Regions from separate parts of the Arthrobacter sp. UYCu712 genome, predicted to be linked through region 3. Evidence: riboswitches for the same ligand, from Rfam matches in the RefSeq annotation. Region 3 holds a riboswitch; each other region holds the start of a gene.
What was found. Region 3 has a riboswitch for thiamine pyrophosphate ahead of ABIB51_RS10410 (bifunctional hydroxymethylpyrimidine kinase/phosphomethylpyrimidine kinase). Riboswitches for the same ligand answer to the same signal wherever they lie in the genome.
Positions count from the first base shown of each region.

Region 1: linked by a shared signal. The riboswitch ahead of thiC (phosphomethylpyrimidine synthase ThiC) and the one ahead of ABIB51_RS10410 (bifunctional hydroxymethylpyrimidine kinase/phosphomethylpyrimidine kinase) in region 3 are both predicted to bind thiamine pyrophosphate.
Region 2: linked by a shared signal. The riboswitch ahead of thiO (glycine oxidase ThiO) and the one ahead of ABIB51_RS10410 (bifunctional hydroxymethylpyrimidine kinase/phosphomethylpyrimidine kinase) in region 3 are both predicted to bind thiamine pyrophosphate.

Region 1 covers NZ_JBEPOZ010000022.1:56,910-66,476, forward strand. Annotated here, with positions in the region: gene ffh (signal recognition particle protein) at 1-3, shown strand, start outside; gene ABIB51_RS18115 (alpha/beta fold hydrolase) at 80-814, shown strand; gene thiC (phosphomethylpyrimidine synthase ThiC) at 811-2,646, opposite strand; TPP riboswitch at 2,641-2,748, opposite strand; gene ABIB51_RS18125 (amidohydrolase family protein) at 3,046-4,146, shown strand; gene ABIB51_RS18130 (VOC family protein) at 4,228-5,103, shown strand; gene ABIB51_RS18135 (hypothetical protein) at 5,214-5,651, shown strand; gene rpsP (30S ribosomal protein S16) at 5,904-6,314, shown strand; gene ABIB51_RS18145 (RNA-binding protein) at 6,316-6,558, shown strand; gene rimM (ribosome maturation factor RimM) at 6,675-7,277, shown strand; gene trmD (tRNA (guanosine(37)-N1)-methyltransferase TrmD) at 7,278-8,144, shown strand; gene rplS (50S ribosomal protein L19) at 8,399-8,758, shown strand; gene lepB (signal peptidase I) at 8,855-9,532, shown strand; gene lepB (signal peptidase I) at 9,533-9,567, shown strand, end outside.
Region 2 covers NZ_JBEPOZ010000001.1:274,584-284,150, reverse strand. Annotated here, with positions in the region: gene ABIB51_RS01460 (hypothetical protein) at 1-90, shown strand, start outside; gene ABIB51_RS01455 (4a-hydroxytetrahydrobiopterin dehydratase) at 111-785, opposite strand; gene ABIB51_RS01450 (thiazole synthase) at 836-1,663, opposite strand; gene thiS (sulfur carrier protein ThiS) at 1,669-1,905, opposite strand; gene thiO (glycine oxidase ThiO) at 1,902-3,248, opposite strand; TPP riboswitch at 3,242-3,374, opposite strand; gene thiE (thiamine phosphate synthase) at 3,401-4,108, shown strand; gene ABIB51_RS01430 (ferritin-like fold-containing protein) at 4,132-4,803, opposite strand; gene ABIB51_RS01425 (RNB domain-containing ribonuclease) at 4,845-6,332, shown strand; gene ABIB51_RS01420 (DEAD/DEAH box helicase) at 6,605-8,389, shown strand; gene ABIB51_RS01415 (DNA-methyltransferase) at 8,398-9,270, shown strand; gene ABIB51_RS01410 (PHP domain-containing protein) at 9,372-9,567, opposite strand, start outside.
Region 3 covers NZ_JBEPOZ010000008.1:121,544-131,110, forward strand. Annotated here, with positions in the region: gene ABIB51_RS10405 (Rne/Rng family ribonuclease) at 193-3,405, shown strand; TPP riboswitch at 3,518-3,615, shown strand; gene ABIB51_RS10410 (bifunctional hydroxymethylpyrimidine kinase/phosphomethylpyrimidine kinase) at 3,637-5,262, shown strand; gene rplU (50S ribosomal protein L21) at 5,617-5,925, shown strand; gene rpmA (50S ribosomal protein L27) at 5,987-6,250, shown strand; gene obgE (GTPase ObgE) at 6,366-7,955, shown strand; gene proB (glutamate 5-kinase) at 7,945-9,114, shown strand; gene ABIB51_RS10435 (glutamate-5-semialdehyde dehydrogenase) at 9,141-9,567, shown strand, end outside.

The DNA of each region.
Region 1 (9,567 bases), on a different contig from region 3:
TAGCAGATCCGGCAATCCCCGTGCCGGGACCGCTATGTCGCCGGGGCGCAAGGTCAGACCGGTGCAATAGGGTTGGATCATGTTCAAGCAGCGCGTAGTTTTCGTCCACGGGGCCGGCAGCTTTGGCGCCGCGGCGTGGCCGAAACAGCATGGAATGGCGTTGGACTACGACGCCTTGTTCCTGCGCCGCCACGGCTTTGACGCCGTCGCCGAACCGCTCGAATCGGATTTCTCCGCGGACGCTGCGATCGTGCTGGGGGCCCTGGCCGACGACGGCCGCGGCGCCTCGGGCGGTCACGTCGTGGCGCATTCGCAGGGCGCCATCGCGGCGATGATGGCCGCCGTCGAGCGCCCCGACCTCGTACATTCCCTGACCCTGGTGGAGCCGGCCTGCCTCTCGCTCACGGCGGAACTTCCGGCGACGGCGGCGCACCGGGCGCTTATGCAGCCCCTGTTCGACGTCCGGCACCACCTCAGCAATGAGGATTTCGAGCGGGAATTCGTGCGCCGGGTGTTCTCGGCCGAGGCAACCGGGGACATCACCCCGGAGGGCCTCCGGGCGGCCCGGCGGCTCCGGCTGCAAGCACCGCCGTGGGAAGCCCCGCTGCACATTGTCCCGGGAGTTCCCACCCTGGTCCTGACCGGCGGCTGGGAGCCGCTCTACGAGGAAATCGCCGGCTACCTCCGCGAGACCGGCGCCCTGCACCGCATTGCCGCGGGCGGGCACCGGCCCCAGGATTCAGCAGAGGGCGACCAGGTTATCCGAGCCTTCATCGCCGACGTCGGCCGGCACCAGCACGCCCACGCCTCCTAGCCGGCTGCGGGTACGCCCACGGAAGGCTCCGGCAGGTAGACCTTGCCGCCCGAGGCGAGGAACTCATTGCTCTTTTCCCGCATTCCGGCCGCCAGCGCGGCAAGTGCGGCCTGCGAGTCCGCGGAGCCGTACTCGTCCCGGATGTCCTGGCTGATCCGCATGGAACAGAACTTGGGCCCGCACATCGAGCAGAAGTGCGCCGTCTTGGCCGGCTCGGCCGGCAGCGTCTCATCGTGGAAGGCCTCCGCCGTCACCGGGTCCAGCGACAGCGCGAACTGGTCCCGCCAGCGGAATTCAAAGCGGGCCTTGGACAGGGCGTCGTCGCGTTCATGCGCACCGGGGTGGCCCTTGGCGAGGTCGGCGGCATGGGCGGCGATCTTGTAGGTGATCACGCCGGTCTTCACATCGTCCTTGTTGGGCAGTCCGAGGTGTTCCTTGGGCGTGACGTAGCAGAGCATCGCGGTTCCGTAGCGCGCAATCTCCGTGGCGCCGATCGCCGAGGTGATGTGGTCATAGCCCGGTGCAATATCGGTGACCAGCGGCCCCAGCGTGTAGAACGGGGCGCCCTTACAGAGTTCCTGCTGGCGCTCCACGTTTTCCCGGACGAGGTGGAACGGCACGTGCCCCGGGCCCTCCACCATGACCTGCACATCGAACTCCCAGGCCCGCTGCGTGAGCTCGGCCAGGGTGTCCAGCTCGGCGAACTGCGCCGCGTCGTTGGCATCCGCCGTCGCGCCGGGCCGCAGCCCGTCACCGAGCGAGAAGGCGACGTCGTAGCGGGCGAAGATCTCGCACAGCTCATCGAAGTGCGTGTAGAGGAAGTTCTCCTGGTGGTGCGCCAGGCACCAGCCGGCCATGATCGCGCCGCCGCGGGACACGATGCCGGTGACCCGGTTGGCCGTCAGGGGCACGTAGCGCAGCAGCACCCCGGCGTGGATGGTCATGTAGTCCACGCCCTGCTCGCACTGTTCGATCACGGTGTCCCGAAAGATCTCCCACGTGAGGGCGTTGGCCTCGCCGTTGACCTTCTCCAGCGCCTGGTAGATCGGTACGGTCCCGATGGGCACGGGGGAGTTGCGGATGAGCCACTCCCGGGTGGTGTGGATGTCGTCCCCGGTGGAGAGGTCCATGACGGTGTCCGCGCCCCACTGAGTGGCCCACTGGAGTTTGTCGACTTCCTCCGCGATGGAGCTGGTCACGGCCGAGTTGCCGATGTTGGCGTTGATTTTCACCAGGAACGCCTTGCCGATGATCATCGGCTCCGATTCGGGGTGGTTGACGTTGTTGGGAATGATGGCGCGCCCAGCCGCCAGTTCGGAGCGGACCAGCGCGACGTCGCAGTTCTCGCGCAGCGCCACGAACCTCATCTCCTGGGTGATCACCCCGTCCCGGGCGTAGCGCATTTGCGTCACCGTCCGGCCGTCGGCGCCGCGGCGCGGCACGGGGCGGCCGCCCCTCCACTCGGCCGACGCCGCACCCCGGCGGACCGCGGACTTGCCGTCGTCGAGCAGCTCGCGTTCCCTGCCGGCGTAGGCTTCGGTGTCCGCCCTGGCCTCGATCCAGGGCGCGCGGAACGGCTCCAGCCCCCGGACCGGATCGCTCCCGGGGCCCGCCGTGCGGTACACCCGGAACGGGGCGTTGCGGGTGCCGCCGGGCGAATCCGCCAGCTCGATTTCGGTCACCGGGACACGGAGGCCGTGTTCGTCATCCGTAGTGAACGCCAACGAATGGGACGCCAGCGATTGTGTAGTTGCAGCGGCCTGGACTTGGACGGGCAGGTCCTGGACTGCCTGATTGTGGACAGGGCTGTGCTGTGTCAATTGCGTATTCACGGAATACTCACTTCCTTCGCCGGCATTACCCGGACAGGTTCAACGGTCGCAGGCTGCGTCAGCCCGATCTCAGCCCCTGCTGGGGCACCCGTGTGGTCGTAGACGAAGCTACCACAGGCCGTCCGGAAGGAGGCCGCGTGACGGCGGGCTGCCCGGCCGCGGTGTGAGCGTGGCATGGTGACTCTGCCCAGGGCTGTGCCCTGCATCAGGACGGCGACGCCGGAAGACCTCCCGGCGCTGCCGGTTGAGCCGCTCTTGCTGCTAGTGCATCCGGACTCTGCCCCGCGTGGGATGGCTACGAATCGATGACCCTCTGCACGATCGCTGACGTTCCGTTCTTTACGCGAGCTGCGGTTTCGAGGAATTCGGCGGATCGTCACGCGGATTAGGCTTTAGGCCATGAGCAGCATTATCGAGTTCAGCGGTCCCATCCTGACCGCGGCGGACCAGGAGCGCCACGGGCTCTGGTCGGTGGACGGCCTGTTGACCTTCGACCGTCCGGCCGGCGGACCGGACCTGGTGCTGGACGGGTGGGTCATTCCCGGGCTGGTGGACGCGCACTGCCACATCGGGCTGGGCCCCGGCGGGGATGTCCCGGACGCCGTGGCCGAGGCGCAGGCCCTGACGGACCGCGACGCCGGCACCCTGCTTGTGCGGGACGCCGGCGCCGTGCATGACACCCGCTGGCTCCAGCAGCGCGCCGACCTGCCCCGCATCATCCGCGCAGGCCGGCACATCGCCCGGACCCGGCGTTACCTGCGCGGCTTCGCCGTCGAGGTGGAGCCGGAGGACCTGGTGGAGGCCGTACGCAAACAGGCCCGCGCCGGCGACGGCTGGGTCAAGCTCGTGGGGGACTGGATCGACCGCGACGCCGGCGACCTCGCCCCCAGCTTCCCGGCTCGGGTGCTCGCGGACGCCGTACGGGCCGCCCACGATGAAGGCGCCCGGGTGACGGCGCACTGCTTCGCCGAAGACACCCTCGACGACATGCTCGACGCCGGGATCGACTGCATCGAACACGGCACGGGCCTGCTGCCGCGGCACCTGCCGCGTTTCGCGGAGCAGGGCGTGCCGATCGTCCCCACCCTGATCAACATCGCCACCTTTCCGGACATCGCGGCGCAGGCGGACGCCAGGTTCCCCCGCTATGCCGCGCACATGCGCGCGCTCTGGGAACGCCGCGCCGAGCGGATCCTCGAAGCCTTCGAGGCCGGGGTGGCCATCTATGCGGGCACCGATGCCGGCAGCGTGATCAGGCACGGCCGGATCGTCGACGAGATCAACGCCCTGCACGCAGCGGGCCTCCCGGCCCGGGCTGCCCTCGACGCCGGAGCCTGGGCCGCGCGGCGCTGGCTGGGCGCGGAATCCATCGGCGAAGGGGCCAGCGCCGATGTCCTCGTCACGGCGGAGGATCCGCGGAGCCATCCCGCCACGCTGCGGCAACTCAAACACATCGTGCTGCGCGGGCAGCCGGTCCGGCGCGAACCATCCACCCATTAGGAATAAATTGAAGCTTCAAGTAATTTATCTTCATGAAGGGTCATCGAAGAACGGTGGCCGCCGAAGCACCGGAGCGATGACATGACCGCAGAAGCCAGCACCCAGGATCTCCTTCCCGCCGAACTCACCATGGGCACCGTGATGCTCAAGGTCGGCGACATGAAGCTCATGACCGACTACTACCAGCGCGCCCTCGGCCTCGACGTCGTCGCCGAGCAGGACGGCGGGCTCTACCTGGGCCGCCGGCAGAAGCCGCTGGTCCACCTGGCTCCGGCGCCCGGGCTCAGCATCCCCGCCCGCGGCGAGGCTGGACTCTTCCACACCGCCCTGCTGTTCGACGACCAGCCGTCCCTCGCCGCCACCGTGGCCAGCGCCGCCCAGTACGAGCCGCAGTCCTTCGCGGGCAGCGCCGACCACCTAGTGAGCGAGGCGTTCTATTTCACCGACCCGGAAGGCAACGGCATCGAGCTGTACTGGGACCGTCCGCGTGACGCCTGGTCCTGGCAAGGCAACAACGTGGTGATGGACAGCCTGGCCCTGCCGCCCCAGCGCTACCTCGAGCAGCACCTCAGCGAGGAGTCCGTTGCCGGGCAGCGCGAGGCGGAGGCCGGCGTCGGACACGTCCACCTCCAGGTGGGCGACGTGCAGTCCGCGCATGACTTCTATGTCGGGACCCTCGGCTTCGAGAAGACGGCGGGCTGGCACGGCCAGGCGCTGTTCGTCGCCGCCGGCGGCTACCACCACCACATGGCCATGAACGTCTGGAACAGCCGTGGCGCGGGCCCCCGCCGGGACACCCTGGGCCTGGGCGAGGTGCTGATCGAAGTGCCGGCGGGCGACGACGTCGGAGCCCTCGCCGACCGCCTCAAGGCCGCAGGAGTCCAGTCGCACCACACCGGAGCCGAACTGCGCTTCGAGGACCCGTGGCTTAACCGGATCCGCGTGGCGGTCCGCTGACGGCACGCCGGCTGCACGCCGGTTTCCGGAGCGGAAGCGCCGCCGCGCTGGGCTAGTCTGAAACTTGACTTTCCGCCGCGCAATGAGCGCCGAGCTAATAAGGATCACTCATGGGATTCACCGAAATCTTTGTCTCCAGCCACGATGGAGCCCTCAAGCGCGCGGCTGCGCTCGAGGATGGGGGTGCCGCGGCGCCCGGGGCGCTCCGGATTGCGGACATCAGCGACTTCGAAGTCGAGCGCCTCGGCGACCTGGCCGGGACGGCAGTGCACTCCGCCGGCGCCGACTACGAACTCGCCATGGTGGACGTGTCCAGCGACTCCCTGCTCGGCGTCCCGCCCGCCATGGTCAGGTCACTCGCGGACCTGCTCAGCTACGAGACCGAAGGCGAGGGTGACGTCCTCGAGGATGTGGCCCACAGCTGGGCCGCGGAAGAGGACATGCCCTTCGGTGCGGAGCAGGCCGTCCGCTACGTCCGCCAGCTCGCGGAGCTGGCTGCCGGCGTCGATCCCGCCGCCCGGTCCGGACTGTACGTCTGGACCCGCTGACACCGGACTCCGGGGCCGCACTGCACGGCGGTTGCAGGCGCATGGCAATCTGATTTGCGCTCCGTTTGAACAGGGGGCGGGTGTCAAGTCGAAATCCCGGCGTTGATCTGGCACAATGAACAGGTACTCGATCTGCGTGGCCCCTCTCTCCGCGTCCGGATCTTGTCCTTTTAGAACCCCCTAGTACGGCCCGCCCCACGGGTGCAGAACGCCGGGCTCGACCCCGTTTCAGAAACAGGAGTGACCACAAAAGTGGCCGTAAAGATTCGCCTTAAGCGCTTTGGCAAGATGCGCGCACCGTACTACCGCATCGTCGTCATGGACGCACGCTCCAAGCGTGACGGCCGTGCCATCGAAGAGATCGGCAAGTACCACCCGACCGAAGAGCCCTCGTACATCGAGGTCGACACGGACCGTGCCCAGTACTGGCTCGGCGTCGGCGCACAGCCGTCCGAGCAGGTTGCCGCGATCCTCAAGATCACCGGTGACTGGCAGAAGTTCAAGAATCTCCCCGGCCAGGAGGGCACCTTGAAGACCAAGGCTCCCAAGGCTGCCTTCGTTACCCCGGAAAAGGGTTCCGTGATCATCCCGGAAGCCATCACCAAGAAGGCTAAGAAGGACGACGCCGCCGACGCAGCAGCAGAGACCACCGAGGCTGAGTAAATTGCTGGCAGAAGCGCTCGAACACCTCGTCCGCGGGATCGTTGACAGCCCTGAGGATGTCAAGGTCAGTGCGAAGAACAACCGCCGCGGGGACACCCTCGAAGTGCGCGTTCATCAGGACGACCTCGGACGGGTGATCGGCCGCCAGGGCCGCACGGCACGTGCTTTGCGCACCGTCGTTGCAGCGCTGGCGGACGGCGAGCCGGTCAGGGTCGACGTCGTCGACACCGACCGCCGCCGGTAACGCTTCCAGCAGTTCTTTTCTTGAGTCCGGCCCCTTCACCAGATAATGGTGGAGGGGCCGGACTGTTTTGCCCAACAACTTTCACCAGCAACCCCAGAACCGGAACAGAGGAACAGATGCAGCTTCAGGTGGCACGAATCGGCAAGCCCCACGGCATCCGCGGCGAGGTGACCGTCCAGGTGCTCACCGACGCTCCGGGCGACCGCTTCGTGCCCGGGACACAGTTCGTGGTGGAGCCGGCCTCGGCGGGTCCGCTCACCGTGGAGAGCGCCCGCTGGAACAAGGACATCCTGCTGCTCGCGTTCGAGGGGATCGAGACCCGCAACGAAGCGGAAACCCTCCGCGGCGCGAAGCTGTTCGTCGAGACCGAAGAGCTCGACGACGATGACGACGACGAGGGCTGGTACGAGCACGAACTCGTCGGCCTGGACGTCCGGGTCGGGGACAAAGTGGTCGGCAAGGTCTCCGGACTGAACACCCTCCCGGTCCAGGACCTGCTGGTGGTCACAGCGGCCGACGGCACGGAAGTCCTGATTCCCTTCGTGGAGCAGATCGTCCCCGAGGTCAACGTCGGCGAAGGCTTTGTGCTCGTGACCCCGCCGCCGGGACTTTTCGAGGTCAACGCCGATGGCGCCGGCGATTCCGCGAAGTCCGGCGATTCCGCCAAGTCCGCGGATGACGCGGCCGCAGACGACGCCGCCACCGGAGACAACGCCTAAATGAGAATCGACGTCGTCAGCATCTTCCCGGAGTACCTGGCACCCCTGGAGCTCTCACTGATCGGGAAGGCGCGCCAGGACGGGCTGCTGCAGCTCAACGTCCATGACCTGCGCGACTTCACCACGGACCGTCACCGCTCCGTGGATGACACCCCGTACGGCGGCGGCGCCGGCATGGTCATGAAGCCCGAGCCCTGGGCCCGGGCACTGGCAGCCGTGGCTGCGGCCCGGCCCGAAACCAGCGGCGAAGCCGCCGGCACTGACACCGAGGCACCGGAAGCGGCGGCACCGGAAACGGCTGCCAAGCCCGTGCTTATCGTGCCGTCCCCCGCGGGGGAGCGCTTCACCCAGGCCGCCGCCCATGAGCTGGCGGAGGAAGGCCAGCTGGTGTTCGCCTGCGGACGCTATGAAGGCATCGACGAGCGCGTGCTCGAATGGGCGGCCGATCACTTCACCGTCCGGCCCATGAGCCTGGGCGACTACGTCCTCAACGGCGGCGAAGTGGCGGTCCTCGCCATGGTGGAGGCGATCGGACGGCTGCTGCCCGGCGTCGTCGGCAACCCCGAATCCCTGGTCGAGGAATCCCATTCGGACGGTCTGCTGGAATACCCGGTGTACACCAAACCCTCCAGCTGGCGGGACCGTGACGTGCCCGCAGTGCTGCTGAGCGGCAACCACGGCAAAATCGCCCAGTGGCGCCGGCACGAGCAGTACCGGCGCACCGCCGAACGCCGCCCGGACCTCCTCGCGGAGTTCGACGCCGGCAAGCTGCCGCGCGCGGACCGCACGGCCTTCTCGGACCTCGGCTACGACGTCGTCGAGGGCCGCCTCCGGCGCCGCCCCGACGCCGATGTCGGGCAGAACTAGCCGCAGGCCGGCAGGCGGGGCTGGGGGATTGGCTCGAACGCCCCGCGTATGGCAAAATTAGTCCTTGTGCCTGCTGGGTACGAACCTGCCACAGTGGGGATCGCTATCAACAGCCTGGCACCCCGGTCCTGTCAATTCCTGACGGAGCCGGACTGAAAATTTTCGGCGGGAATTTCCGGACCGCATGCTTGCGCCCGGGCTTGGCCGCCGTGACCCAACGTGAATGACCTGTGGCGTTCACCAGGAGTGGATCAATGCATATCCTCGATTCCGTAGATGCAGCCTCGCTGCGCACCGATGTTCCGACGTTCCGCGCGGGTGACACCCTCAAGGTTCACGTGAACATCATCGAAGGCAAGAACTCCCGTGTCCAGGTATTCCAGGGCTTCGTCCTGGGCCGCCACGGCGACGGTCTCCGCGAAACCTTCACCATCCGCAAGGTCTCCTTCGGCGTCGGTGTGGAGCGTACCTTCCCGGTGCACTCCCCGATCATCGACAAGATCGAGCTCGTCTCCAAGGGTGACGTGCGCCGCGCGAAGCTGTACTACATGCGCGATCTGCGCGGCAAGGCTGCGAAGATCAAGGAAAAGCGCGACTTCCAGACCAAGAAGTAAGTCCTTCCGGACTTCCACCGCGGGTCCATGGACCGTATCCGTGCGTCAGCTAGTGCGGCGCCGGAGCATCCGCAACAGCGCGACAGGATACGGATCATGGATCAGACAAAACGCCAGCCCAGGAAACTCGGCTGGCGTTTTGCGTTGCTGGCGCTGGCCCTCGCTGTCCTCATCAGCGGAGTAGTCCGTTCGCTGTGGCTGGACGTGTATTTCATTCCCTCCGCCTCGATGGAACCGCTGTTCCGCGAGGGGGACAGAATCGTGGTGTCCCGGACCGACTTCCGGGCCGAGCCGGTGCGGCGCGGCGACGTCGTCGTCTTTGACGGCCGCGGATCCTTCGCGCCGCTCAACAGCAGCCAGGGTCCGGTGCTCGGGTTCGTTGCCGCCGCCGGGCACTGGCTCGGCCTGGCCGGCAGTGATGACACGTACGTCAAACGCGTCATCGGCCTCCCGGGCGACGACGTCGTGTGCTGCGATGCGCACGGACGGCTCACAGTCAACGGCCAAGAAGTTGCGGAACCATATCTGTATGCGGGCGACGCCCCCAGCGAGCAGACGTTCAGCGTGACGGTGCCCGCCGGACGGCTGTGGCTGATGGGGGACCACCGCTCCATGTCGGCGGATTCCCGGAGCCTGCTGGGAGCCCCGGGCGGGGGTATGGTGCCCGTGGACCGCGTGATCGGCCGGCCCGTACAGATCATCTGGCCGCTTGATAGATTTACAGCAGTAGAACGGCCCGCCGTGGCCGCCGACACCACAATGAACGGACAGTAGATGCCCGAGACCGGACCCCGGATTCCTGAGCCGCG
Region 2 (9,567 bases), on a different contig from region 3:
TCGGCGGCTGCCGTCGCTGCGGTGCTGTACCTTGGCCGGCACCGCACGCGCCAGGACACGGCCCGGCTCACCGCCATCCTGCGCCTCTAACGGCCGCCGGCCGGCCGGCTTCAGGGCTGGGGCCGCTCCGGTCCATGGCCTTCCTCCGTGCAGAGGCACAGCCTGTTTCCCTGCGCATCCGTGACCACCACCCAGCTGGGTGCGTGGTCATGGTTCATTAACGCCCCGGTGGCTGCCGCCTTGGCCAGGGCCGGCCCGGACTCGGCCTTGCTGCGGTGGATGTCGAGGTGGAAGCGGTTGGGGCCCGGAGTAGACGTCTCCTGGAACCAGAGTGCCGGGCCGCGGCCGTACGGGTCCGTGAGGTCGCCGCCACTGCCCCGGCGGTAACCGAGGGCCACCCGCCAGACCTCGGAAATGGCCGCCGCGTCCTCGGTGTCGAGGGCCAGCTCCACAGTGCGGTACAGGCCCGGTTCCGCGGCGGCGCCGAGTCCCGCCGCCGCCGCGCTGGCTGCCGCGGCCGCCGTGACGTCGCGCGGCGTGACCTGGCTGCCGGCGTCGTGGGAGCTGTAACGGACAAATACCCGGTTGTAGCGCCAGTCAAGGTCCGGGTGATGGTCCTGTTCTTCCGCGGCCCGGCCGACTGCAGCGACCAGTTCGAGTGCCGCGGCCGACGTCGGCGCCTTGAAGACCGTCACCAGCCCGCCGAGGCGGTATCGCCAGTCCGGCAGGCCGGCCAGGGCGTCGTCGACCTGGACCTGGCTGAGGACGTCGTCCGTGGCTCCCATAACGGCTCCTTTTGCTGTGCGGGTTTAGCGGCCCGGGCCCGCTGCCGGACCTAGAGGAATTCCGCCCGGCCCTCCATGGCGGAGGAGGCCAAGGCGTGCTCCCGGCGCGGGATCCGGCCGGCCTTTTTCGCCAGCCTACCGGCGATGACCGCATGTTTGAAGGCCTCCCCCATCAGGACGGGATTCTGTGCCCGGGTCACGGCGGTGGCCAGCAGCACGGCGTCGCAGCCGAGCTCCATGGCAAGGGCCGCGTCCGAGGCGGTGCCGATGCCGGCGTCCAGGACCACCGGCACGGAAGCGCGGGACACTATCAGCTCGATGTTGTGGGGGTTCAGGATGCCCAGCCCGGTGCCGATCGGTGCGCCCAGCGGCATCACTGCCGTGGCGCCTAGGTTTTCGAGCCGCAGGGCCAGGACGGGGTCGTCGTTGGTGTAGGCGAAGACCTTGAAGCCGCGTCCCACGAGCTGCTCGGTCGCCTCCACGAGTTCGACGGCGTCCGGCAGGAGCGTGTGCTCGTCGGCGATGACTTCCAGTTTCACCCAGTCCGTTTCGAGGGCTTCGCGGGCCAGCTCGGCGGTCAGCACGGCGTCCCTGGCGGTGAAGCAGCCGGCAGTGTTGGGGAGCACGCGGATGTTGTGGTCCACGAGCAGCTGGAACAGCGAGCCGGCCTCGGCGGGTGAGTAGCGGCGCATGGCAACGGTGGTCAGTTCAGTACCCGACGCCAGGAGGGCTGCCCCGAGGCCGTCGAGGCTTGGCGCCCCTCCGGTCCCCATGATCAGCCGCGAACCCAGCGGGATGCCGTCGACGACGAACGGATCGGCGGTTCCCGGCGCTGCCCCGGGGGCTGCGGTGGCTGCAGTTACTACTGTTTCGACCATGGTGCTCATCCTCCTTGTACTGCCGTGACCAGTTCGACGTCGTCGCCGTCGGCGAGCGCGGTGCCGTGCCACTGGCTGCGGGGCACCACCGCGGCGTTGCGCGCCACCGCGACGCCGAGCTTCCTGCCGTCCGCGGACTGCCCGTTCGGCGCCAGCGGCCGGCCGGTGACCTGGCTGACCAGGGTACTGACGGAGGCGCCGTCGGGGACCGTGTGATCCGACCCGTTGAGTGTGATGTTCATGCGGTTTCCTTGCTGTGCTCTGGAAGGGGACGGACGTGGTGCGGGGCGGGGTGGTGGGCGGCGGCACTGAACCGGTCGGGCCGGAAGCGGGCCCAGCGGGCGTCCGCCGTGCCCTCCAGCAGCTGCCGGCAGATCCGCGCGGCGGCGGGGGTCAGGAGGATGCCGTGCCGGAAGAATCCGGTGGCGATGATCAGTCCCCCGACGTCCCCGGCGCGGCCCGGGGCCCGGTCCGCCACGCGGCCAAGCAGCGGGGCGTTGTCCGGCGTCCCGGGCCGTGCCCGCGAGGTCGCTTCGAGCAGTTCCAGCTCCGCGACCGCGGGAAGCAGTTGCTGGGCGTCCCGGAGCAGCTGGTACACGCCTCCGGCGGACACCGCGCCGGAGCCGGGGGCATCCCGGTCCGCGAGTGCGTCCTCACGCTGCGTCGCGCCGATCACCACCGTGCCGTCCAGCCGCGGAACAATGTACACGGGCACGCCGCGGACCAGTCCGCGGACCGTGGAGCCCAGCAGCGGCCGCAGATGCGCGGGCACTCGGAGCCTCAGGATGTCGCCGTGGACGGGCCGCAGCGGCAGGGCGAGCCCGGCCGGCAGGCCGCCGAGTCCCGCTGCGCCGAGGCCGTTGGCCACGATGGTCTCCCGGGCCCGGACGTCCCCTCCGCCGGCCAGGCTGACTCCGCTGACGCGGCCAGCCGCCCACAGCAGTCCGGCAGCCAGGCGGCTGACGGTGTCGCAGTGGCTGTCCGCCGCCAGGAGTTCACTGATCCGGGCGAGCAGGCGGCGGGGATCCACCTGGTGGTCGGCGGGGATGTCGAAGGCGCAGGAGATCGCCGGGCTCAGCAGGGGTTCCCGGCCGCGTGCCTCGCGGACGGTCAACGGCTCCACTGTGAGCCCGCAGGCCTGCTGCACCGTCCGCAGGTCCGCGAGCGCCCGGCGGTCGGCCGCGTCGGCGCCCACCGCGAGGGTCGGCGTCGTGACGTATCCGGTTCCGGTGTCCGGGCCGGCGGCAGTCCCGGCGGCTTTTACGGCGGCTGTCCCGGCGTTGCTTTCCAGCTGTGCCGCGAAGTCCGGCCACAGCCGCGAGGATTCGAGCATGAGCTCCAGCAGGTCTTCCTCCTGGTAGTGGAGTTCGCTCACGGGGGCGAGCATGCCAGCGGCCGCCCAGCTCGCGCCGCTGCCGGGGGCGTCGTCGATCAGGGCCACGGAGCGGCCCGACTGCCGGGCGGCCCAGGCGATGCCGTGGCCCACCACGCCGCCGCCGATCACGGCGACGTCGTAACATTCCCGGCCGGTGCCGTCCTGGGTGCCGTCACGATTGCCGGCATCGAAACTAACTGGAGTGCCCAAGAAGGATTCCTTCCCTACGCCGGTACTAACCGGATCAGGTCAAGCGGTCGGCTCTGATGCCCTCTCAGCCCCTTCGGCGCCGGACGCAATGGCGAACGGCTGCAGCGGGCTCCCGCGGTATTGCCCCAGTTTAGAGGAACTAGGCTTGGGGCATGCGCCAGGATCCCGTCCACACCCCCGCCCGCCTGTACCTGTGCACCGACGCCCGCAAGGACCGCGGTGATTTCGGGGACTTCGTGGATGCCGCCTTCGCCGGCGGCGTCGACATCATCCAGCTGCGCGACAAGTCCATCGAGGCGGCCGAGGAACTCGAATTGCTCGAGGTCCTGCGCCAGGCCGCCGGCCGGCACGGCCGGCCCTGGGCCGTCAACGACCGCGCAGACCTCGCCTCGCTGTCCGGCGCGCCGGTGTTCCACATCGGCCAGAAGGACATCCCGCTGGCGGCCGCCCGGGGCTTCCTTGGCGCGGACACCATGATCGGGCTGTCGACGCACAGCCCGGAGCAGGTGGAGGCCGCCATTGCCGCTTCCGCCGCCGGCACCGGGCTGGGCTACTTCTGCGTGGGACCCGTGTGGGCCACCCCCACCAAGCCGGGCCGCTCCGCCGTCGGGCTGGACCTGGTGCGGTACGCCGCATCGGCGGTCCGCCGCGCCGAAGCCGCGGATGACGGCACTGTAGGCGGCACTGATGGCCGCACGGTGCCGTGGTTTGCCATCGGCGGCATCGATCTGGGGAACGTGGGGCAGGTGGTGGAGGCCGGCGCACGCCGGATCGTGGTGGTCCGGGCCATCACCGAGGCCAACGATCCCGCAGGTGCCGCCCGTGCCCTGCTCGCCGCCCTCGACGCCGCGGAGGACTGACCGCGCAGCACTGGAGGGGAGGCCTACCCGGCCAGCCCCAGCTGGCGCATCCTGCTTGAGTGGCTGGCCGCCAGCTCGACGGTCAGTTCGCGGACCAGCTCCCGGGACTTTTCCTCGTCCGCACCGATCAGTCCGCCGAGGAACGCGTGCTCGAAGCTGACCCGCCGGGCCTGCGTCAGGGCCTCACCCAGCAGCCGCCTCGCCCACAGCGACAGCCGGGACGCCAGCCGCGGGTCATCGGCAAGGGCCGTCCTGAGCCGGTCCCGCAGCACCGCCGTCGCTTCCTCGTCCGCCTGGATCCGATCGACCAGGCCGCGGGTCGAGTCGTCGACGTGCCGGGCGACGGCGCGGTAGAAATCCGCGGACACGGTGTCGATCACGTAGGCCTTCATCAGGGATTCGAACCAGTCGGCCGGGCGGGTGCGTTCGTGGAAGTGGTCCACGGAGGGCTGGAAGGGCAGCATGGCCGTCTCCGTGTCCAGTCCCATTTCCTCCAGCCTGGCACTGACCAGTTCATAATGCTGGAACTCGATCACTGCGATCCGGCCTAACACGGCACGGTCGTGCAGGGTGGGCGAATACCGTGCGTCGGAGGACAGCCGTTCAAAGGCCGAAAGTTCGCCGTAGGCCATCACGCCGAGCAGATCCATAAGAAAGCTGTTGTAGCGGGCAGGATCGGCCGGGGATGTGGTCATGATCCAAGACTAATGGCGCAAATGGAGCTAACCTGATTTTCGTGTCCCATCATCGCCTGACCCCCAGCGTCCACCGGCAGAACAGCCAGCTCGCCCTGGCGCTGAACGCGCTGCGCACCACGCTGGAACTGCCGGGCCCGTTCCCCGAGGACGCGCTCCGGGAGGCCAAGGAGGCAGTGGCCGGGCACGAACTGCCGGGGCTCGACTTCACCCACATCGAGTTCGTGACCATCGATCCGGAATCCTCCACCGACCTTGACCAGGCCCTCCACATCGACCGATCCGGCGAGGGCTACAAGGTCTACTACGCCATCGCCGACGTCCCCTCCTTCGTGACGCCGGGCGGCGCGCTCGACGCCGAAACGCGCCGCCGCGGGCAGACCTTCTACACCCCCGACGGGCGGATCCCGCTGCACCCGGAGGTCATCAGCGAGGAGGCGGGCAGCCTGCTCGCCGGCCAGCTGTGCGCCGCCTTCGTCTGGGAATTCGAGCTGGACGCCGCCGCCAAGGTCTCCACGGTGCTGGTGCGCCGGGCCCGGGTCCGCAGCCGCGCCCAGCTGAGCTACCCGGGAGTCCAGGCGGAGCTCGACGCCGGCACCGCGGCGCCCGTGCTGCAGCTGCTCAGGGAGGTCGGGATCAAGCGGGTGGAGCTTGAGCGGCTGCGCGGCGGCGCCAGCCTGAACATGCCCGAACAAGAGATCGAACAGCTGGCCGACGGCGGCTACCGGATCGTCGCGGCCCCGCCGCTGCCGGTGGAGGACTGGAACGCCCAGATCTCGCTTATGACCGGGATGGCGGCGGCCGGGATCATGCTCCAGGGAAAAGTCGGGATCCTGCGGACCATGCCCGCCCCGGACGAGAACTCGCTGGCCCACTTCCACCGCCAGACCCGAGCCCTCGGCAAGCCCTGGGACGGGGAGATGAGCTACGGCGAATACCTGCGCACCCTTGACCCCACGGACCCGCGGCAGCTGGCAATCGTGCACTCGGCCGGCATGCTGTTCCGCGGCGCCGGCTATACGCCCTTCGACGGGACTGTTCCGGACGCCGAAATGCAGTCCGCGATCGGCGCCGCCTATGCGCACTCCACCGCGCCGCTCCGCCGGCTGATTGACCGCTTTGCGCTGGTCATCTGCGAGGCGCTCAGCAACGGCACGGACGTCCCGGCGTGGGCCCGCGAGGCGTTGCCGTCCCTGCCCTCGATCATGGCGGCCTCCGACCAGCTTGCCGCCAAGCTGGAGCGGCTGTCCCTGGACACGGTGGAGGCGGCACTGCTGAGCAACCACATCGGCCAGGAGTTCGACGCCGTCGTGATCTCCGGTTCCAAGCCCGCCAAAAACGGCAACGGCAACGGGAACGGCAGGCACGGGAACGGCAATGGCAACGGCCCGTCCGGGATCGTCCAGATCGCCGACCCGGCCGTGACCGCACGGTGCCCCGGCGAGCTGGAATCGGGCACGCAGGTAAGGGTCCGGGTCCTCTCCTCGGACATCGCCAGCCGGGAGGTCCGGCTGGAACTGGTGGGCTGATGGCGCGGGCAGTCGAGGTTCCTGGCTTCGTACAGCTAGACTGAAAGGGTAGATATGGATGCCCGGTCGTTGATTTCCATGATTTCCGAATTCAACAAGCCCGCCCCTACGCGATCTTGAGATTGACCCGCTGGTCCCCAGTGCCAGCATTTAGATAGCCCGCGATCGGCTTCCACTGGATTTGCTTGCGCGCCCGAGCCTGCTCCGGAACGGCCTGTTGGCCGGCCCCGTTGAGCAAGCAGCGCAGCCCAAATGAATAAGGAAACTCACCTGTGAGTGAATTGCACACGCACCAGCTTCTGACCGACGATTCCGGAACGGAAACGATCGAGCCGGAAGAGACCATCATCTCGGACGAAAAACCGCACGAAATAGCCGAGAAGACCTTCGCTGACTACAACGTCCGCGCCGATATCGTGGAGTCCCTTGCCGACGCCGGCATCACGCACCCCTTCCCGATCCAGGCCATGACCCTGCCTGTGGCGCTGTCCGGCCACGACATCATCGGCCAGGCCAAAACCGGCACGGGCAAGACGCTCGGCTTCGGCATCCCGGCGCTGCAGCGCGTCGTCGGACCGGACGACGCCGGCTATGACAAGCTTCCCGCCCCGGGCGCCCCGCAGGCCCTCGTGATCGTGCCGACCCGCGAGCTCGCGGTCCAGGTTGCCAGCGACCTGCAGAACGCCGCCCGCAAGCGCAACGCCCGCATCACCACGATCTACGGCGGCCGCGCCTACGAGCCGCAGGTCGAAGCGCTGCAGAAGGGCGTCGAGGTTGTCGTCGGTACTCCCGGCCGACTCATCGACCTCTACAAGCAGAAGCACCTCGTCCTGAAGAACGTCAAGATGGTCATCCTCGACGAGGCCGACGAAATGCTGGACCTCGGCTTCCTGCCGGACGTCGAGACCCTCATCGCCGGCACCCCGCCGGTCCGCCAAACGTTGCTGTTCTCGGCCACCATGCCCGGCCCGGTCATCGCCATGGCCCGCCGTTACATGACCCAGCCCACCCACATCCGCGCGGCCGACCCGGACGACGAGGGCCTGACCAAGCGCGACATCCGCCAACTCATCTACCGTGCGCACAGCATGGACAAGATCGAGGTTGTGGCCCGCATCCTGCAGGCCCGCGGCCGCGGCCGCACCATCATCTTCACCAAGACCAAGCGCACCGCCGCCAAGGTCGCCGAGGAACTCGTGGACCGTGGCTTCGCGGCCGCCGCCATCCACGGAGACCTCGGCCAGGGCGCCCGCGAACAGGCCCTGCGCGCCTTCCGGAACAACAAGGTGGATGTCCTCGTGGCCACCGACGTCGCCGCCCGCGGCATCGACGTCGACGACGTCACGCACGTCATCAACTACCAGTGCGTCGAAGACGAAAAGATCTACCTGCACCGCGTCGGCCGCACCGGCCGCGCCGGCAACAAGGGCACCGCCGTGACGTTCGTCGACTGGGACGACATGCCCCGCTGGGGACTGATCAACAAGGCCCTGGGCCTGAGCGTCCCGGAGCCGGTGGAAACGTACTCCTCCTCGCCGCACCTCTTCGAGGAACTCGACATTCCCGAAGGCACCAAGGGCCGCCTGCCCCGCAACAAGCGCGTGCTGGCCGGCGTCGACGCCGAGGTCCTCGAGGACCTGGGCGAGACCGGCAAGAAGAACGCCCGCGACAGCACCCGGAGCGGCGGACGCGACAGCACCCGCAGCGGCGGACGCTCCGGCGACGCCGACAGCACCCGGAGCGGCGGACGCGACAGCACCCGCAGCGGCGGACGCTCCGGCGACGCCGACAGCACCCGGAGCGGCGGACGCTCCGGCGGCCGCGACGGACGCCGCAGCGGTGGCGCCACCGGCGGCCAGGACAGCGCACGGTCGGGAGAACGCCGTCGTCGTCCCGCCGAGGCCGAAGCAAGCACCGGCCCCGCCGCCGAGGCTCCGGCCAAGGCAACGGCCAGCGCACCGACCGAGGTCGACCGCGCCACCCGTGCCCGCCGCCGCACCCGGACCCGCCGCCGCAACGGCGAAGTCGTCGCGGGCGAGGCTCAGGGCGAGGCTTAAATCCCTTCATGACTGACACCGTCTGGGCGCCGGACGGCAGCAACCTGGTGGTACACGCGGACAACGCGGAGTACCTCCCCACGCTGCCGGACGGCGCCTTCACACTGATATATGTGGATCCGCCCTTCAACACCGGCCGGGTCCAGAAGCGCCAGGAAACAAAGATGGTGCTCAACGCCGGCGGCGACGGCGACCGGGTCGGATTCAAGGGCCGGTCCTACGACACGATCAAGGGTGCGCTGCACAAGTACGACGACGCGTTCAGCGACTACTGGTCCTTCCTGGAGCCGCGGCTCGTCGAGGCCTGGCGGCTGCTCGCCGACGACGGGACCCTGTACCTGCACCTGGACTACCGCGAGGTGCACTACGCCAAGGTCATGCTCGATGCCATCTTCGGCCGGGAGTGCTTCCTGAACGAGATCATCTGGGCCTACGACTACGGCGCCCGGGCAAAGTTCCGCTGGCCCACCAAGCACGACAACATTCTTGTGTACGTCAAGAACCCCACGAAATACCACTTCGACAACGCCGAGGTGGACCGGGAGCCGTACATGGCGCCCGGCCTGGTCACGCCGGCCAAACGCGAACTCGGCAAACTGCCCACCGACGTCTGGTGGCACACCATCGTCTCGCCCACCGGCAAGGAGAAGACCGGCTACCCGACGCAGAAGCCCGAGGGCCTGATCCGGCGCGTCGTCGCCGCCTCCAGCCGCCCCGGCGACTGGTGCCTGGACTTCTTCGCCGGCTCCGGAACGCTCGGCGCCGTCGCCGCGAAGCTGGACCGCAAGTTCGTCTGCGTGGACCAGAACCAGCCGGCCATCGACGTCATGGCCAAACGCCTGGCGGCGCACGCCGAGTTCACCGGGTTCACCCCCGCCTGACCGCGCCCCGGCCCGCCTGCCGCCGGTTGCGCTATCACTTTTGGTGGCCCTCCGGGCCCCATAGCAGCCCCAACCGATAGCTCAACGGGGCCGGAACGGGGTCAGCGCACCACGGACGATCCGGTGCCGAGTTCCTCGATCCGGGCGAAGACCTCCGGGGAGGTCAGGTTTTCGCCCAGCAGGTTCGGTTTTCCGGTGCCGTGGTAATCCGAGGATCCCGTCACGAGCAGCCCGTGCCGCTCCGCGAGCTTGCGCAGGAACGTCCGGCCCTCCTCTGGGTTGTCCCGGTGGTAGATC
Region 3 (9,567 bases):
CACCTGGTTGTGGCGTGTAGATCAACGGGTTTCAGAACAATCTTGCCGGCCCTCCAGGGCTGCCGCACCCCACTGCCGGTGCGAACCTGAGGGTATCCAATTGACTTCTGTCAATGCCTGCGGGTGTTGACAAATAATTGCCCCAGCGGGTGCCGGATGTGGCGGTAGCCAGGGGCAGGAGTGTCACCACATATGGATAATGACCAGGTTGTAGCCGACAACGATGCAGCAATTGTTGCCGATGGAACAGCAGAAACAGCGGCCGTAACGGGACCGGTCAAGCGGGCAGTCCGGGCACGCCGCAAGCCGCTCGCCAAGACCGCGGCCGAGGTGCCGGCTGAAGCAGCCGCACCTGAGGAAGGGTCGCCGGCCGGCGGGGCCATCCCGGAGACGGCAGCGGAGCCCGTGGGCGACGTGAAGAAGGCCCCGGCCCGACGCAGCCGTGCCCGCAAGCCGGTGGAAGCAACCGAGCCGCTGTCGGCATTTGCCGAGGAGGCACCGGCCGCAGCGGCCGCAGAAGCGGTCGTGACCGAGGCGCCCGCCGTCGAAGCACCGGCAGAAAAGCCCGTCCGCCGCCGTGCCAGCCGGGCAAAGACCGCCGTGCCGGCGGCTGGAAAAGCCCCGGCAGCTGTCGGCACCGAGGCAGGAGCAGGCGCGGCCGTCGAACCGGCTGCGGAAACTCCCGCAGCCCCGGCCGTGGAAGCACCCGCCGAGGCAGCTCCGGCGGCTCCGGCCGAAGCCGCCGCAGCAGACGCCAGCGAACAGCCCGTCGAGGCACGTTCCGCCGCCTCGCTCTTCCTCGAGCCGGGAGCCGTCACCTCGATGATCTTCCAGGCCCCCGACCTGACCACTGCCGCGCGTCCGGTTCCCGTCGCTGCGGCCCCCGAAGAGCCTGAAGAGGAGGAGGAAGGCGAAGAGGGCGAAGACTCCAGCGGCCGCCGTCGCCGCCGCAGCCGCGGACGCCGCGGACGCAGCCGCACCGGCAGCGACGCAGGCAACGATGCAGGCACAGATACGGAAGACTCCGGTGAGGAAGCCGAAGAGGCAAGCGAAGGAACCCTCGAAGACGGCGTGACCTCGCGCCGCCGTCGCCGCCGCCGCCGCGGTGACCAGGACCTGGAGCTGACCGGCGGGGAGGGCGATGACCCGCCCAACACCGTGACCCGCGTCCGCGCACCGCGCGCCGTGACCGAAGCGCCCGTCAACAACCGCGTCACTTCCGTCAAGGGCTCAACCCGCCTTGAAGCCAAGAAGCAGCGCCGCCGCGAATCCCGCGACACCGGCCGCCGCCGCACCGTCATCACCGAGGCCGAGTTCCTGGCCCGCCGCGAATCCGTGGACCGCCAGATGATCGTCCGCCAGCGCGACGACAGAATCCAGATCGGCGTCCTCGAAGACGGCGTCCTGGCCGAGCATTTCGTGTCCAAGACCCAGCAGGACTCCCTGATCGGCAACGTCTACCTGGGCAAGGTCCAGAACGTGCTGCCCTCCATGGAAGCCGCCTTCGTCGACATCGGACGCGGCCGCAACGCCGTGCTCTACGCCGGCGAAGTGAACTGGGAAGCCGTCAACCTCGAAGGCAAGCAGCGGCGGATCGAGAACGCCCTCAAGTCCGGCGACTCCGTGCTGGTCCAGGTCACCAAGGACCCGGTCGGCCACAAGGGTGCCCGGCTCACCAGCCAGATCTCCCTGCCCGGCCGCTACCTCGTGTACGTGCCCGGCGGTTCCATGACCGGCATCTCCCGCAAGCTGCCCGACGTCGAGCGCAACCGCCTCAAGCGGATCCTCAAGGACCGCCTGCCGGAAAATGCCGGCGTGATCGTCCGCACCGCGGCCGAGGGTGCCTCCGAGGAGGAGCTGACCCACGACATCAACCGCCTCCGCGCGCAGTGGGAAGGCATCGAGAGCCAGTCGTCGTCGACTAAGATCCTCGCCCCCGAGCTGCTCTACGGCGAACCTGACCTGACCATTAAGGTGGTCCGTGACGTCTTCAACGAGGACTTCTCCAAGCTGATCGTCTCCGGCGAGGAGGCCTGGGACACCATCGAGGCCTACGTCACCTACGTGGCTCCCGACCTGGTGGGCCGGCTCGAGAAGTGGACCAAGGACACGGACATCTTCGCGGCCTGGCGGATCGACGAGCAGATCCACAAGGCGCTCGACCGCAAGGTCTTCCTGCCGTCCGGCGGTTCCCTCGTGATCGACCGCACCGAAGCCATGACCGTGGTGGACGTCAACACGGGCAAGTTCACCGGCAGCGGCGGCAACCTCGAGGAAACAGTCACCAAGAACAACCTGGAGGCGGCCGAGGAAGTCGTCCGGCAGCTCCGGCTCCGCGACATCGGCGGCATCATCGTGATCGACTTCATCGACATGGTGCTCGAATCCAACCGCGACCTCGTGCTGCGCCGCATGGTGGAGTGCCTGGGACGCGACCGGACCAAGCACCAGGTGGCCGAGGTGACCTCGCTGGGACTCGTGCAGATGACCCGCAAGCGGATGGGCACCGGGCTGCTGGAAGTCTTCGGCGAGCAGTGTGACGCCTGCGCCGGGCGTGGCATCGTCACGCACGACGAGCCGGTGGAACACCGCCGCGCCAACGTCGTGGCTGCCGAGCACCACGTGCCGCGGACCGAGAACCAGCCGGCACAGCGGACCGAGCGCAAGAGCCGCCGCCGCGGCAAGGGCGGCCAGGGCACGCCGGAGCTTGTTCCGCCGGCACCCGGAGCCGTCCATGCCGAGCCCACCGACGCCGAGCGCCACGCCAAGGCCGAGGCAACCCGGGCCGCCCTGGCGAACATCGCAGCCGCCGCGCACGCCGCCCACCTGCACGACGGGGAGGCGGCTGCCGGAACCAGCCAGCACGAAGCGGAGGCCCGCAAGGCCGCCGTCGAAGCCGCCGTGGAACTGGCCGTGACGGAAGGAGCGGCCGGACGCCCCGCGGCCGTGCTGACCTTCGGCGGCGAGCAGGTAGCCTTGCCGTTCGTCGATCACGCCGACGAATCAACGGCTCCGGCCCTCACCCTGGACCTGCTGACGGAGGCCTTCGCCAATCTGGGCGGAGCCGAGACGAGCAGGCCCGTAGTGGACCGCGCCCCCGCGGCCAAGGCGCCGGCCAAGGCACCGGCAGCGTCCAACGCACCGGCGCAGGTCCGGGTCGACGCCGACGCCGAGGCGGGCACCACCCGTGGCCGCCGCGTCCGCCGCAACCGGAGCGCGAGCCGCGCCCAGGGTGCAGCCAACGAGACGTCTGTGGAGCACCGCGAGGCGACCACCGCGTCCGCGGCCGGATCCGTCCACGAGGCCAAGGCCCCGGCCATGACCGCCGACAAGCCGGCGGCCAAGCCGGCAGCCGCGAACGAGCCGATCATCCTCGGCGTCGGCGTCCCGGCGTCGGAGCTTTAGGAGCCGGCAGCAAGACAGTTCAGCGTGGCCGCGGGTGTGGTCCGGAACGGCGGAGCAATTCGCCGATCCGGACCGCGCCCGCGGCGTCGTTAAGCCGCAAAGGCTAGGCTGGGGGACTGACACGGGGTGCCGCGCATCGAGCCGGCTGAGATCCAGACCCGTCGAACCTGTCCGGTTAGCACCGGCGAAGGGATGTCTTTCGTGGCTTCACCTGTTCCTACCTCGGCGTTTCTGCCGCCAGTTCCCGCCGCGCCCGCCGCCCCGGGCGGCATCCGGCCCCGGATTCCGCGGGTCCTGGCCATCGCGGGTTCGGACCCGTCCGGCGGTGCAGGCATCCAGGCCGACCTGAAAAGCATCGCCGCGCACGGCGGCTACGGTATGGCCGCGATCACCGCCCTCACTGCGCAGAACACCCGCGGCGTCAGCGCCGTCCACATCCCGCCGGCGGGCTTCCTGACCGCGCAGCTGGACGCCCTGAGCGCGGACATCGGCATCGACGCCGTCAAGATCGGCATGCTGGGCGACGCCGGCGTCATCGATGCCGTCCGCCGCTGGGTCGAAGAAACCCGGCCCGGCGTCGTCGTCCTTGACCCGGTGATGGTCGCCACCAGCGGTGACCGGCTCCTGCAGGAAACAGCCGAAGCCGCCCTGCACGCGCTGCTGCCGCTCGCGGACCTGATCACGCCCAATCTCGCCGAACTCAGCATCCTCCTCCGGGAACCCGTCGCCGCCGACTGGGCAGAAGCCCTGGACCAAGGCAAGCGCCTCGCCGCCCTGGCCGGCACCACGGTACTGGTGAAGGGCGGCCACCTGGAAGGAAACGCCGGCGGAACCGCCGGCGGGGACGACGTTGGCTGCCCCGACGCGCTTATCAACACCGGGGGAGTGCTCGGCCAGGAGACGGTGGTGGTGGCCGGCGGGCGCGTGTCCACCCGCAACAGCCACGGGACCGGATGTTCACTGTCCTCGGCGCTGGCCACCGTGCAGGCCCGGGTGGGGGACTGGGAGGCGGCCCTCCGGGAGGTCAAGCCCTGGCTGGAGGGTGCGCTGCGCGCCTCGGACCGCCTGGACGTCGGGACGGGCAACGGTCCGGTCCACCACTTCCACCGCGTGCAGCACCTGACCGAGGACCACGGCGCTGGGGCCCACGCAGCCGAAGGCCATGGCGGCACGGATGAGGGCAACACCGGCTACCGCATACCGGACGAAGGGGCGTTCGTGGCTGCCCTCGGGAAGGGCGCCGCGGCGGACCTCGCCGCCATCTACGGCCTGGAGTTCATCCGGGGCCTGGCCGACGGCTCACTGCCCGAAAAGGACTTCGCCTACTATCTGGCCCAGGACGCCCTGTACCTCAACGGCTACTCGCGGGTGCTGGCCCGGGCATCCGCAATCGCGCCCACCGAAGCCGAACAGCTGTTCTGGGCACGCTCGGCACAACAGTGCCTCGAGGTCGAATCGGAGCTGCACCGGAACTGGCTCAGCACCCGGCCCGCGGACGTGCAGCTGGGGCCGGTCACGAAATCCTATGTTGACCACCTGCTGGCCGCCTCGGGTTCCGGCAGCTACGGGGTGCTGGTGGCCGCGGCGCTGCCGTGCTTCTGGCTCTACGCCGAGGTCGGCGCGACCCTGCACGCACAGTTCCTGGCGGCTGGTGCCCCCGCAGCGCACCCCTACGCCGAGTGGCTCCGCACATACGCCGACGAGGACTTCGCCGCAGCGACGCGGCAGGCGATCGCCCTGACCGACCGGGCAGCGCGGGCGGCCTCCGCCGCCGAGCGGGACGCCATGGTTCTGGCCTTCCGGCAGTCGGCGCGCTACGAGATCGACTTCTTCGACGCGCCGAGGCTGCACGCCTGAGCGCAGGCGCCCCGGCCAGCCTGTACGATAGTGGGGCACGGTTCCGGAAGTCGTTGCGGGAGCGCTCGGCCTAGATCGAGTTGCGTCCATCACGCAAGGCCCCTCCGGAGCCAGCCTCATTTGCGGCCGAAGGCAAAATTAGCGTAGTCTAGATCTTCGGTGCTTACGCCAACACTTGGGTTATGACCTTGAGGACACTCCATTCGTTATTCGAATGCGAATGTCCACGGGATAGCTCATGGGTCCCCCCGGGGAACCCACCGGCGTAGAGGCACAGCGTGAGCCAGCCAAACAATTTGGACCAGGTTCCGCACGCAAATCTAGTAATAAACGTCGAGAGAAGTGAGTTCCCCAGTGGTGTACGCGATTGTCCGCGCAGGCGGCCGCCAAGAGAAGGTTTCCGTTGGAGACTTCGTTACCCTGAACCGCGTCCCCGGTGGAGCCGGCAGCACCTTTGAGTTGCCCGCACTGCTCCTGGTAGACGGTGACAAAGTCACCTCTGCTGCTGCGGACCTGGCCAAGGTAACGGTTACGGCTGAGATCCTCGAAGACCTCCGTGGTCCGAAGATCGTCATCCAGAAGTTCAAGAACAAGACCGGTTACAAGAAGCGCCAGGGTCACCGTCAGGAATTGACCAAGGTCAAGATCACCGGTATCAAGTAACTCTTCGTTACTGTTCAGGTTCCAGCAGATTCCCCAGAATTTTTGAAGGCAGGCATTCCAAATGGCACATAAAAAAGGCGCGAGTTCCACTCGCAACGGTCGTGACTCCAACGCCCAGTACCTCGGCGTCAAGCGCTTCGGTGGCCAGGTAGTTTCCGCAGGCGAGATCATCGTCCGCCAGCGGGGCACCCACTTCCACCCGGGCGCCGGCGTAGGCCGCGGCGGGGACGACACCCTGTTCGCCCTGACCCCCGGTGCTGTCGAGTTCGGCACCCGCCGTGGTCGCCGCGTTGTGAACATCGTGGCTGCTGCAGCTGCAGAGTAACAAAACGTTCTAAATCGGTGGGGCGGGCCATTAGGTCCGCTCCACCGGTGTTTTAACCGCATTACAATCATCTTGGGCCCCTGTGGGCCCGGGGAACAGCACTGAGGAGATCCACGTGGCGAGCTTTGTAGACCGGGTAGTACTGCACGTATCCGGCGGTACCGGCGGCCACGGCTGTGTCTCCGTCCACCGCGAGAAGTTCAAGCCCCTCGGCGGTCCCGACGGCGGCAACGGCGGCAATGGCGGCGACGTCATCCTGCGCGTTGATCCCCAGACCACCACCCTGCTCGACTACCACCATGCACCCCACCGGCACGCCACCAACGGCGGCCCCGGCATGGGCGACTGGCGCGGCGGCAAGAACGGCGAAACCCTGATCCTTCCGGTGCCCGTGGGCACCGTGGTGAAGTCCAAGTCGGGCGAAGTCCTCGCCGACCTCGTAAGCGAAGGCGCCGAATTCATCGCGGCAGCCGGCGGCATCGGCGGCCTCGGCAACGCCTCGCTCTCCTCCCAGAAGCGCCGCGCCCCCGGCTTCGCGCTGCTCGGCATCGAAGGCGAATCCAGTGACGTCGTCCTGGAACTGAAGTCCATCGCTGACATCGCCCTCGTAGGGTTCCCCTCCGCCGGCAAGTCCAGCCTGATTGCCGCCATGTCGGCCGCCCGGCCCAAGATCGCCGACTACCCCTTCACCACCCTGATCCCGAACCTGGGCGTCGTGCAGGCCGGCGAGGTCCGCTTCACCATCGCCGACGTCCCGGGCCTCATCGAGGGCGCCAGCGAAGGCAAGGGCCTCGGCCACCACTTCCTGCGCCACGTCGAGCGCTGCGCCGCCCTCGTGCACGTCCTGGACTGCGGCACGCTCGAATCCGACCGCGACCCGCTCTCCGACCTCGCCATCATCGAGGCCGAGCTGGAGAAGTACGCCGTGGACATGAGCTACAGCGGGGCCGACGGCGAAGTCGTTCCGCTGAACCACCGCCCCCGGCTGGTCGCCCTGAACAAGGTGGACCTGCCCGACGGCAAGGACATGGCCGAGTTCGTCCGCCCGGAACTGGAATCCCGCGGCTACAGGGTCTTCGAGATCTCCGCCACGAGCCACGAGGGCCTCCGCCAGCTCGGCTTCGCCATGGCCGAAATCGTCCAGGCCGCCCGCGACACCCTCGCCGCCGCACCGCCCAAGGTAAATGCCCCGATCCTGAAGCCGCGCGCCGTCAACGAATCCGGTTTCAAGATCCGCCGCGAAGAGAAGAACCTCGAGCCGCTGTTCCGCGTCCTCGGCGACAAGCCCGTGCGCTGGGTCAAGCAGACCGACTTCACCAACGAGGAAGCCATCGGCTACCTCGCCGACCGGCTCGCGAAGCTCGGCGTCGAAAACGAACTGTTCAAGCAGGGCGCAGTGCCCGGCGACACCGTGGTCATCGGCGAGGACGACGGCGTCGTCTTCGACTGGGAGCCGACCATGATGGCCGGCGCCGAACTCCTGGCGTCCCCGCGCGGCACCGACGTGCGCTTCGCCGAGATCGGCGACCGCCCCACCCGCGGACAGAAGCGCGACGAGCAGCAGGAGCGCCGCGACGCCAAGGCGGCCGCCCGCGCCGAGCTCGAAGCCGAGCGCAAGGCCGGCATCTGGACCGAATCCGTGAGCAGCCGCCGCGTCGCCAAGCCGCTCAAGGAGAGTGGACTGGGCGACGACAATGAGGAGTGAACCCGCCGAAGTGAGTGCTAGTCCCGCAGTAATCATCGAGGAACCCAGCGACGACCGGAGCGTGCTTGCCAGGGCGCGCCGCATCGTAGTCAAGGTCGGATCGTCGTCACTCACCAGCATCAAGGGCGGCATTTCCGAAGAAGCACTCATCGGGCTGTCGGATGCCCTTGCAGTCAAGAGCAACGAGGGCATGGAAATCATCCTGGTGTCCTCGGGGGCCATCGCCGCCGGCCTGGCGCCGTTGGGACTGGCCAAGCGTCCTCGGGACCTGGCCACCCAGCAGGCTGCGGCGAGCGTGGGCCAAGGTCTCCTGATGGCGCGGTACACCCATGCCTTTGGCGCCCACGGCGTGACTGTCAGCCAGGTGTTGCTCACTGCCGATGACCTCATGCGGCGCACTCACCATACGAACGCCTTCCGCGCCCTGAACAGGCTGCTGAACCTGGGCGTCGTGCCGGTCGTCAACGAAAACGACACCGTGGCCACGCACAAGATCCGCTTCGGTGACAACGACCGTCTCTCGGCGCTTGTGGCCCACCTCGTCCGCGCCGATGCCCTGTTGCTGCTCTCCGACGTCGATTCGCTCTACGACGGCCCCCCGGCGATGGGCGCCAAGCGGATTCCCCGGGTGGACGGCCCGGAGGACCTCGAGGGTGTTTCCATTGGCGCGCCCGGCAAGGCCGGAGTCGGAACCGGCGGAATGCAGACCAAGGTCGAGGCGGCCATCATGGCGGCCGATTCCGGAATCCCCGCGATGGTCACGTCGACTGCGAACGTCGCGGCAGCCCTGGCCGGCGAAGACGTCGGAACATGGTTCACCGTGAACGGTGCACGCAAGCCGGTGCGGATGATGTGGCTCGCCCACCTCGCGCACGTGCAGGGCCGGCTGATCCTCGACGACGGCGCGGTGACGGCTGTTTGTGACAACCACACGTCGCTGCTACCGGCCGGCATTTCGGCGGTTGAAGGTAACTTCGAAGCAGGGGACGCCGTGGAAATGGTCGCGGCCGACGGTACCGTCATTGCGCGCGGTCTGGTCAACTATTCCGCTGCCGAGTTGCCCCAGATGCTGGGCCGGTCCACCGTGGAACTCGGCGAGTCACTGGGACGTGGGTTTGACCGCGAGGTTGTCCACGTTGACGACCTGGTTCTGGTTTAGCCACCACCCCCGCCTAGACTTGAAGGATGACTGAGGCACTGATTCCCCAAGCCGCTGCGAGTTCCAACGAAGCCACCCAGGCAGCCCCGACGCCCGAGGAAGTGACCGTGCGTCCTTCAACGTCCGACGTCGAGGCCGCCGTCCACGCCATCGCCGACCGTTCCCGGCACGCCGCCCGGCTGATGGCCAGGGCAAACCGTGCGTGGAAGGACCGCGGCCTGCGGGCGATCGCCGCCGCGCTGCTCGAGCGCAAGAGCCAGATCCTGGCCGCCAACACCAAGGACGTCGCCGCAGGACGGGCCAACGGCACCTCCGCGGCCCTGCTGGACCGGCTCACCCTCACCGAACCCCGGATCCAGGCCCTCGCCGGCGCCCTGGAAAACCTCGCCACCCTTCCCGACCCGGTCGGAAACGTGGTCCGCGGCCAGACGCTGCCCAACGGGCTGCGCCTGC